DNA from 2 places in the Kitasatospora sp. NPDC085879 genome. Region 1 is predicted to be linked to the other one. Evidence: riboswitches for the same ligand, from Rfam matches in the RefSeq annotation. Region 1 holds a riboswitch; the other holds the start of a gene.

Region 1 (4,504 bases):
TGCAGGGCCTGGATGGGGCTGCCGGGCAGCGACGGGTCCTCGGTGAAGAGCCACTCGAGGATTTCCTCGTCGCTGAAGCCGGAGTCCCGCAGGACGGTCAGCAGGCCGATCAGGTGCTTGACCGTGCCATCGGGCGTGATGAAGGCGGCCGGCACCTGCAGCGACTTGTTCTCGCCGCGGCGGACGGCCAGCAGGGTGTTGGCCTTCACCATGTTGCGGACCTCGGTGACCTGCACCCCCCACAGTTCGGAGATGTCGGGCAGGTACATCCAGGCCGGGACCAGGGCGTCAATCTTGGGATCGATCTCACTCACGGCACCAGACTGCCACCTGCCGGGCCCCCAGCGCACGCAGCCCACCCCGCCGGCCCGGGACCGATGACGGATCGTGACCGGACGGCCGCCCGGTGTCGCCCTCCGCGGTCAGGCGGCCGCGGCCTTCAGCTGGACGGCCGGGTCGGCGGCCAGGACGGGGTCGAGCACGGTGCCGCGTTCGATGAGCCGCTTGGCCTGGTTGAGGTCCCGCGGCCGGTCGACGGCGAGCAGCGCGACCGGGGCGCCCCCGCGCAGCCACAGCACCGACCAGGACGCCTCGTCCGGGCTGCCGCGCCAGAGCAGGTCGTCGGCGTCGGCGTGCCGGCCGGCGTACTGGACCATCCGTCCGAACTGCTCGGACCAGAAGTACGGCACGGGGTCGTAGGGGGTGTCCGAGCCGAGCAGCGAGGCGGCCGCGGCCGCGCCGGACTGCAGGGCGTGGTCCCAGTGCTGGACGGCGAGCCGGGTGCCGGCGCGTCGCGAGGGATAGGAGACGCAGTCGCCGGCCGCCCACACACCGGGGGCGGCGGTGCGCAGCCGCTCGTCGACGAGGACGGCGCCCGCCGTGTCGAGGGCGACACCGGAGCCGGCCAGCCAGCCGGTGGCCGGGCGGGCGCCGATGCCGACGACGACGTGGTCGGCGGCGATCCGTTCGCCGTCGGTGAGCAGCAGGCCTTCGGGTTCGACGGCGGCGACGCCGGTGCCGCAGCGCAGGTCGACCCCGGCGTCGGCGTACCAGCGGGCCATCAGCGCGCCGAGTTCGGCGGGCAGTGCGCCGGGCAGCGGGGCGGGCCCGGACTCGACGACGGTGACGTGGCAGCCGAGCTGCCGGGCGACGGTGGCGGTCTCCGCGCCGATCCAGCCGGCCCCGACCAGGGCGAGCCGGGTGCCGGGAGTGAGGTCGGCGCGCAGCGCGAGGGCGTCGTCGAGGGTGCGCAGCAGGCGGGCGTCGGCGGCGCCGGGCAGGGTGACCGCCTCGGCGCCGGTGGCGATCACCAGGGCGTCGTGGGTGAGCGGGCCGGCGTCGGTGTGCAGGACGCCGGGTTCGAGGCCGGTGGCGCGACGGCCGAGCAGCAGGTCGACGCCGAGCTGTTCCCAGTCGATGTCGAAGGCGGTGCTGTCGGTCTTGCCGAGCAGGACGTCCTTGGAGAGCGGCGGCCGGTCGTAGGGGCGGTGCGGCTCGTCGCCGACGAGCGCGAGCCGCCCCCGGAAGCCGCCCTGCCGCAGTGCGAGGGCGCACTGGGCGCCGGCCATGCCGGTGCCGGCGACGAGGACGCTTTCGGTGCGGTTCAGCTCTGCCACGGCGGCCACCCTATCGGCCGGGATGTCCAGCCCGTGTACGCCCTTTCGGGGTGGGCGACACCCGGCGTTATGGTGGGTGCACACCACACGGGAGCCCGGTGCACCGGGCTGAGAGGCGGGCTGGAGCGGCCCGCGACCGTCCGAACCTGATCCGGGTCATGCCGGCGAAGGGAGAATCAGCGACGTGGCACGGTCCCATTCAGACGTGCTGGTGGTCGGCGGCGGCATCATCGGGCTCGGCGTCGCCTGGCGGGCGGCGCAGCGCGGGCTGGCCGTGGCCCTGGTCGATCCTGTGCCCGGCGGCGGTGCGGCGCAGGTGGCCGCGGGCATGCTGGCGCCGGTGACGGAGCTGCAGTACGGCGAGGAGCCGCTGCTGCGCCTGGGCATGGCGTCGAACGAGCGGTACCAGGCGTTCGCGGCGGAGCTGACGGAGGCGACCGGGCTGGACACCGGGTACCGGCGGACGGGGACGCTGGCGGTGGCACTGGACGCGGACGACCGCGAGGAGCTGCGCGAGCTGCACGCCTTCCAGGGCCGGCTGGGTCTGGACTCGCAGTGGCTGACCGGGCGGGAGTGCCGCCGGCTGGAGCCGATGCTGGCGCCCGGCGTCCGCGGCGGTCTGCTGGTCACCGGGGACCACCAGGTGGACGGCCGGCGCCTCGCGCGGGCGCTGGTCGCGGCCTGCGAGCGGGCCGGGGTGGTGCTGCACCGGGCGAGCGCGGCCGAGCTGCTGGTCGAGGACGGCCGGGCTGCCGGGGTGCGCACCGACGGCGGCGAGGAGCTCGCGGGCGACAGGGTGGTGCTGGCGGCGGGCTGCCGCAGCCACCTGCTGCCTGGCCTGCCGGAGGGTGTGCTGCCGCCGGTCAGGCCGGTGAAGGGCCAGGTGCTGAGGCTGCAGGTGCCGCCGGCGTACCGGCCGTTCCTGTCGCGCAACGTGCGGGCGGTGGTGCGCGGGCAGCACATCTACCTGGTGCCGCGGGCGGACGGCGAGCTGGTGATCGGCGCGACCAGCGAGGAGCAGGGCTTCGACACCACGGTGACCGCCGGTGGGGTCTACGAACTGCTCCGCGACGCGCACGAGTTGGTGCCGGGGCTGACGGAGCTTCCGCTGGTGGAGACCGGTGCCGGGCTGCGTCCGGGCTCGCCCGACAACGCGCCGCTGATCGGCCCGACCGCACTGCCCGGGCTGGTCGCCGCGACCGGCCACTACCGCAACGGGGTGCTGCTGACGCCGGTGACCGCCGACCTGGTCGGCGAGTACCTGGCGACCGGGCGTGTCCCGGAGCTCGCCGCTCCGTTCTCCCCCGAACGCTTCTCCCCCGACCGTTTCCAGTCGAAGGCCCTCGCATGCTGAACACCGAACCGGCGGCCGTCCCCCTGACCGTCAACGGCGAGCCGCGGGAGCTGCCCGCGGGCACCACGCTGGCCGAGGTGGTGGCGGAGGTGTCCGCCGCGAACACCGGGGTGGCGGCGGCGCTCAACGAGGCCGTGGTGCCGCGCGGTTCCTGGCCGGCCACGGTGCTCGGCGCGGGCGACCGGGTGGAGATCCTCACCGCCGTCCAGGGAGGCTGACCGATGGCCGACGACCTGTTCACGATCGCGGACTCGACGTTCACCTCACGTCTGATCATGGGCACCGGCGGCGCCCCCAGCCTGGACGTGCTGGAGCAGGCGCTGCGGGTGTCCGGCACCGAGCTGACCACGGTGGCGATGCGCCGGGTCAACGCGGCGACCCAGGGCTCGGTGCTGGACGTGCTGACCCGCAACGGGATCCGGGTGCTGCCCAACACGGCGGGCTGCTTCACCGCCGGCGAGGCGGTGCTGACGGCCCGTCTGGCCCGGGAGGCGCTCGGCACCGACTGGGTGAAGCTGGAGGTCATCGCGGACGAGCGGACCCTGCTGCCCGACCCGATCGAGCTGCTGGAGGCCGCGGAGACGCTGGTCGACGACGGTTTCACGGTGCTGCCCTACACCAATGACGACCCGGTGCTGGCGCGGAAGCTGGAGGACGTCGGCTGCGCGGCGATCATGCCGCTGGGCTCGCCGATCGGCTCCGGCCTGGGCATCCGCAACCCGCACAACTTCCAGCTGATCGTGGAGAGTGCGGGCGTGCCGGTGGTGCTGGACGCGGGCGCCGGCACGGCGTCCGACGTGGCGCTGGCGATGGAGCTGGGCTGCTCGGCGGTGATGCTCGCCTCGGCGGTGACGCGGGCCCAGGACCCGGTGCTGATGGCGGACGCGATGCGGCGGGCCACCGAGGCCGGCCGGCTGGCGTACCGGGCGGGGCGGATCCCGCGCCGGTTCCACGCCGAGGCGTCCTCGCAGATGGCCGGGCGCGCGGACCTGGACACCCGCGAACACCCGGCGTTCTGACCCACCGGCCGGCCGTTCGCGGACGGCATGTCTCAACATCGGCACAACCGGGCCCCGGGCGGTGCGTCCGGGGCCCGCGGTCACCCCTGCGCCCTACACTCCTCGGGTGGACATGACGCTCGACGACCCCCTGATCGGTGCCCTGCTCGACGGCCGGTACCGGGTGGATCGGCGCATCGCCGTCGGGGGCATGGCCACCGTGTACCGCGGGACGGACACCCGGCTGGACCGGGTGGTCGCGCTGAAGGTGATGCACCCGGCGCTGGCCGCGGACGGCGGCAACGAGTTCACCGGCCGGTTCATCCGCGAGGCCAAGGCGGTCGCCCGGCTCTCCCACCCGAACGTGGTGAACGTCTTCGACCAGGGGGCGGACGGCCGGGCGGTGTTCCTGGCCATGGAGTACGTGCCCGGGCGGACCCTGCGCGACCTGCTGCGCGACCGCGGGGCGCTGTCGGCGCGGGCCGCGCTGGACATCCTGGAGCCGGTGCTGGCGGCGCTCGGCGCCGCGCACCGGG
Region 2 (4,504 bases), on a different contig from region 1:
GAGCTGGTACTTCTTCCTCACACGCGGAGGGTGTGGGATTTGAACCCACGGTGACGCAAGGCCACGACAGTTTTCAAGACTGTTCCCTTAGGCCGCTCGGGCAACCCTCCTGGCGGAGGTCAGCCTAACGGGTCGGAGCGGGTTCGGTGCACTCCGTTTCCGGCCCAGAGTGTCCTCGGCCGGGGTCAGTTGTCGCCCTTGCGCTCGCCGAGGACGACGGTGGTCTTGGCGGCCTTGCCGTCGCGGGTGTACTCGACCTCGACCTTCTCGCCGGGCTTGTGCGTCCAGATCTCGGAGACCAGGGTCGGGCCGCTGTCGATCGGGATGCCGCCGAGCTTGGTGATGACGTCGCCCGCCTTGAGGCCGGCCTGGTCGGCGGGGCCGCCGGGGGTGACGGCCGGGGTGCCCTGGACGGCGGTGGTCTGGATCTGGGCGCCGTCGCCCTTGTAGTCGTCGTTGCGGAGCACGCCGAGGATGGCGTACACCGGCTGGCCGTCCTTGATCAGCGTCTCGGCGACCCACTTGGCCTGGTTGATCGGGATCGCGAAGCCGAGGCCGATGGAGCCGGCCCGGCCGTTGCCGCTGGTGTTGGACTGGATGGCGGAGTTGATGCCGATCACCGCGCCGGAGGCGTTGAGCAGCGGGCCGCCGGAGTTGCCCGGGTTGATCGAGGCGTCCGTCTGCAGGGCGTTCATGTACGACGCCTGCTGGCCGGTCTCGTCGCCGGAGGCGACCGGGCGGTCCTTGGCGCTGATGATGCCGGTGGTGACGGTGCCCTCGAGGCCGTACGGGGCGCCGATGGCGATGGTGGCGTCGCCGACCGCGACCTTGTCGGAGTCGCCGAGCGGCAGCGGGTTGAGCTTGTCCTTCGGCGGGTTGTCGAGCTTGATCACCGCGACGTCGTAGCCCTGGGCGCGGCCGACCACGGAGGCGTTGTAGGACGAGCCGTCGGAGAACTTGACGGTGAGCTTGCCGCCGGACGCCGCCGGGGCGACCACGTGGTTGTTGGTGAGGATGTGGCCCTCGGTGTCGAAGACGAAGCCGGTGCCGGTGCCGGACTCCTGCGAGCCCTGCGCCTTGATGGTGACGGTGCTGGGCAGCGCCTTGGCGGCGATGCCGGCGACCGAGTCCGGGGCGCGGTCGGTGACCTTGCGGCTGTCGCTGACGCTGACGGTGGTGCTGGTGCGAGTGGCGCCGCCGGAGCTGTCGTCGCCGGTGACCGCGGCGCCGATGGCACCGCCGGCCACGCCCGCGACCAGCGCGACCGCGGCGATCAGCGCGATCATGCCGCCGCGCTTGCGGCGCGGGGCCGGGCCGCCGGCCGACGGGTACGGGTACGGGTAGCCGGGGCCGCCGGGCTCGCCCGGGTTGCCGCCGCCGGGGCCGCCGGTCGGGTGGCCCCAGCCGCCGACCGGGTGGCCGGCGCCGAAGGGGTGGTGCACCTCGCCGGGGGGCGTGGGCCCGGCCGGCGGCGGGGCCGCGGGAGTGCCGTACGGGTCGGTGCCCGCGGCGGCCGGTGCCGCGTAGGGGTTGGCGTGCCCGGGCTGGGCCGGGGTGGCCGCGACCACCGGCGGCGGCGCGTCGATGTACGTGGGCACCGCCGGGGCTGCCGGCGGGGGCGCGTCGATGTACGTGGGCGCGGCCGGCGCGGCGGGCGGCGGCGCGTCGCCGTACGACGGCGCGGCCGGGGCCGGCTCGCTCAGCTTGGAGAGAGCGAGCGTGGGCGCGGACTCGACGACCGGCGGCGGCCCGTCGGCCGCCGCGGTGTCAGGAGCCGGACCCACCGTACGGGGCTCGCCGGAGGGCAGCTGCTGCTCCTCCTGCGGCCCGGTGGACCCACTCGCGTGCTCGTTGCTCACGGACGACCTCCATAGCTGACAGATCCTTGGCCCATAGTGTTTCGCATGGCTGATTCGGTTGCCGTAAGGAGCCTCCTGAAGAACATCTAAGAATCCTTAGGCGTCCCTGACAGGATGCGCCCGACCTGCGCCGGAGCGGGTGTGCGCGGCCGCGGCACGCGGCCGGCGGCCCGCGGTCCCGCGATGCGGAACGCGGGCGTCCGGGCCTTGGCGTCCGGCGCGAGGCCCGTTAGCCTGTCGTCCTCATCTGAACACGCGGGAGCTTGGACCTTCCAGGCTGAGAGTGCGCCGATCGACCGGCCGGGCGGAGCCCGGGCCCGGACGAGGGGGCGCTGACCGCCTGAACCTGTCCGGGTAATGCCGGCGTAGGGAGTTCCGGCCATGACGGCTGTTTCGCCTGCCCCTGTTCCCGATGTCGAGGCCGGCCGGCGCGTCGAGGCGCCGCTCGTCCTGGACACCGCCCCGCCGCGGACGCTCGACCTCCGCGCCCAGTTCGCGCTCTGGGCCAACCTCGGGGTCAGCCTGATCGGCTTCCAGAGCGCCGCCACCGTGCTCGGCGCCCCCGGCCACGAGCTGTCCTTCGCGGCCGCGGTCACCGCGATCGTCACCGGCACCGTGATCGGCACGGCGATGCTGGGCGTGGCCGCCCTGATCGGCGCCCGCACCGGTGCCCCGGCGATGGCGGTGCTGCGCGGGCTGTTCGGTACCCGCCTCTCCTACCTGCCGACGGCGCTGAACATCCTGCAGTGCATCGGCTGGGGCGTCTTCGAGCTGATCGTGATCGCGGGCGGCGCCCAGACGGTGGCCGGCACCCAGGGCTGGCGCTGGCTGTTCGTGCTGGTGGCCGGCGTGCTGACCACGGTGCTCACCATCTGGCCGCTCGGCTCGATCGCGGTGCTGCGCAAGTACGTGGCGATCGCGGTCGGCGTGGCGATGGTGTACTTCACCGTCCAGCTGGCCCGGCAGGGCTTCCCGGACCCGGGTGCGGGCAACTGGGACGGCTTCCTGTCGGCGACCGACGCGATCATCGCGGTGTCGATCTCCTTCGTGCCGCTGGCCGCGGACTACACCCGGCACGCGCGCACCCCGGGCTCGGCCTACTGGGGCACCTTCGGTGGCTACTCGCTGGCGCAGGTCTGGTGCTACGTGCTCGGCCTGATCGCGCTGCTGCAGTCGGGCGGCGACAGCTCGAAGATCTTCTCCTCGTTCACCGGTGTCGCGGCCGGCTGGGCCTTCCTGCTGGTGCTGGTGATCCGGGAGACCGACCAGTCCTTCGCCAACGTCTACTCGACCGCGATGTCGGTGCACAACCTGCTGCCCAAGGTGGACCGGCGGCTGCTCACCGGCGGTATCGGCGCGCTGGTGACGCTGCTGGCGCTGCGCGTCCAGGAGGGCGAGTTCAACGACACGTACGCGAGTTTCCTCTACCTGATCGGCGCGGTCTTCGTGCCGCTGCTGGCGGTGCTCGCGGTGGACTACTTCTTCGGTGCCGGGCGGAACGGCTGGAACACCGGGCAGGACGCGCCCGCCCGCTGGCTGATGCTGCTGCCGTGGGCGCTGGGCTTCGCCACCTACCAGTTCCTGGCGCCGACCGCGGTCGCCGGCTGGTGGACGGACTTCTGGCAGGGCCTGCAGTCGGCGGTGGGCTTCACCCCGCAGCCGTGGACCTCGGCCTCGCTGTTCGGCTTCCTGGTGCCCGCGCTGGCGACCTGGGCGCTGACCCCGCTGACGGCCCGCCGGCCGGCCCGCGCCGAGGACTGAGCGGACGGGCCCGCGAGGGCACGACGGCCTCCGTCCGGTGCCGCCGACCGCCGGACGGAGGTGTTCACCACGGGTTTCCCGTGCCGAATCCGATCGGACATCTACGCACTCGTAGGGTGTTGATGTGGACACTCAGAAGATCCGCCGCACCGCTCCGGCGGACTCCGGCCTCCCGGCGCCCGAGCGCTCGGCCGTCCGGGTCATCGCGCACCGCGGCTCCTCCGCGGCCCTGCCCGAGCACACCCTGGAGGCGTACGCCCGGGCGATCGAGGAGGGCGCGGACGGGCTGGAGTGCGACGTCCGGCTGACCGCCGACGGCCGGCTGGTGTGCGTGCACGACCGCACCGTCCGGCGCACCTCGGACGGCCGGGGCGCGGTGTCCGCGATGACGCTGGCGCAGCTCTCCGAGCTGGACTTCGGCTCCTGGCACTCGCCGGACACCCCGCGGCCGAGCGGCATCCTCACCCTGGCCGGCCTGCTCGAACTGGTCGCCGGGGCGGGCCGCCGGGTGGAGCTGGCCATCGAGACCAAGCACCCGACCCGGTACGCGGGCCGGACCGAGGCGGAGCTGGTGCGGCTGCTGGACCACTACGGGCTGCTGCCGCGCACTCCGGAGGAGTCCACCGTCCGGATCATGAGCTTCTCCGAGCTGTCGCTGCACCGGGTCCGCCGGGCGGTGCCCGCAGTGCCGACGGTGTACCTGCTGGAGCGCAGGCTGCCGGTGCTCGGCAGGACCAGGGCGCTGCCCGGCGGTGCCGGCATCGCGGGGCCCGGCATCGAGCTGGTGCGGCGCGACCCGGGCCTGGTGACGGCGCTGCGGCGGGCCGGGCACCGGGTGCACGTCTGGACGGTCGACGAGCCGGAGGACGTCGAGCTCTGCCTGG

What was found. A riboswitch is a leader RNA that binds a small molecule or an ion and turns the genes downstream of it on or off. The one in region 1 is predicted to bind thiamine pyrophosphate.
Region 2: it holds a riboswitch for thiamine pyrophosphate, as region 1 does, so the genes downstream of both, AB0P35_RS39375 (cytosine permease) here and thiO (glycine oxidase ThiO) in region 1, are expected to answer to the same signal.

What each region holds. Positions count from the first base shown of each region.
Region 1 covers NZ_JBFBJZ010000003.1:245,736-250,239, reverse strand. The annotation lists gene AB0P35_RS04370 (Rv2175c family DNA-binding protein) at 1-314, opposite strand, end outside; gene AB0P35_RS04365 (FAD-dependent oxidoreductase) at 423-1,625, opposite strand; TPP riboswitch at 1,694-1,806, shown strand; gene thiO (glycine oxidase ThiO) at 1,801-2,970, shown strand; gene thiS (sulfur carrier protein ThiS) at 2,964-3,188, shown strand; gene AB0P35_RS04350 (thiazole synthase) at 3,192-3,989, shown strand; gene pknB (Stk1 family PASTA domain-containing Ser/Thr kinase) at 4,102-4,504, shown strand, end outside.
Region 2 covers NZ_JBFBJZ010000115.1:2,898-7,401, forward strand. The annotation lists tRNA gene AB0P35_RS39365 (tRNA-Ser) at 25-110, opposite strand; gene AB0P35_RS39370 (trypsin-like peptidase domain-containing protein) at 186-1,859, opposite strand; TPP riboswitch at 2,105-2,246, shown strand; gene AB0P35_RS39375 (cytosine permease) at 2,241-3,620, shown strand; gene AB0P35_RS39380 (glycerophosphodiester phosphodiesterase family protein) at 3,823-4,504, shown strand, end outside.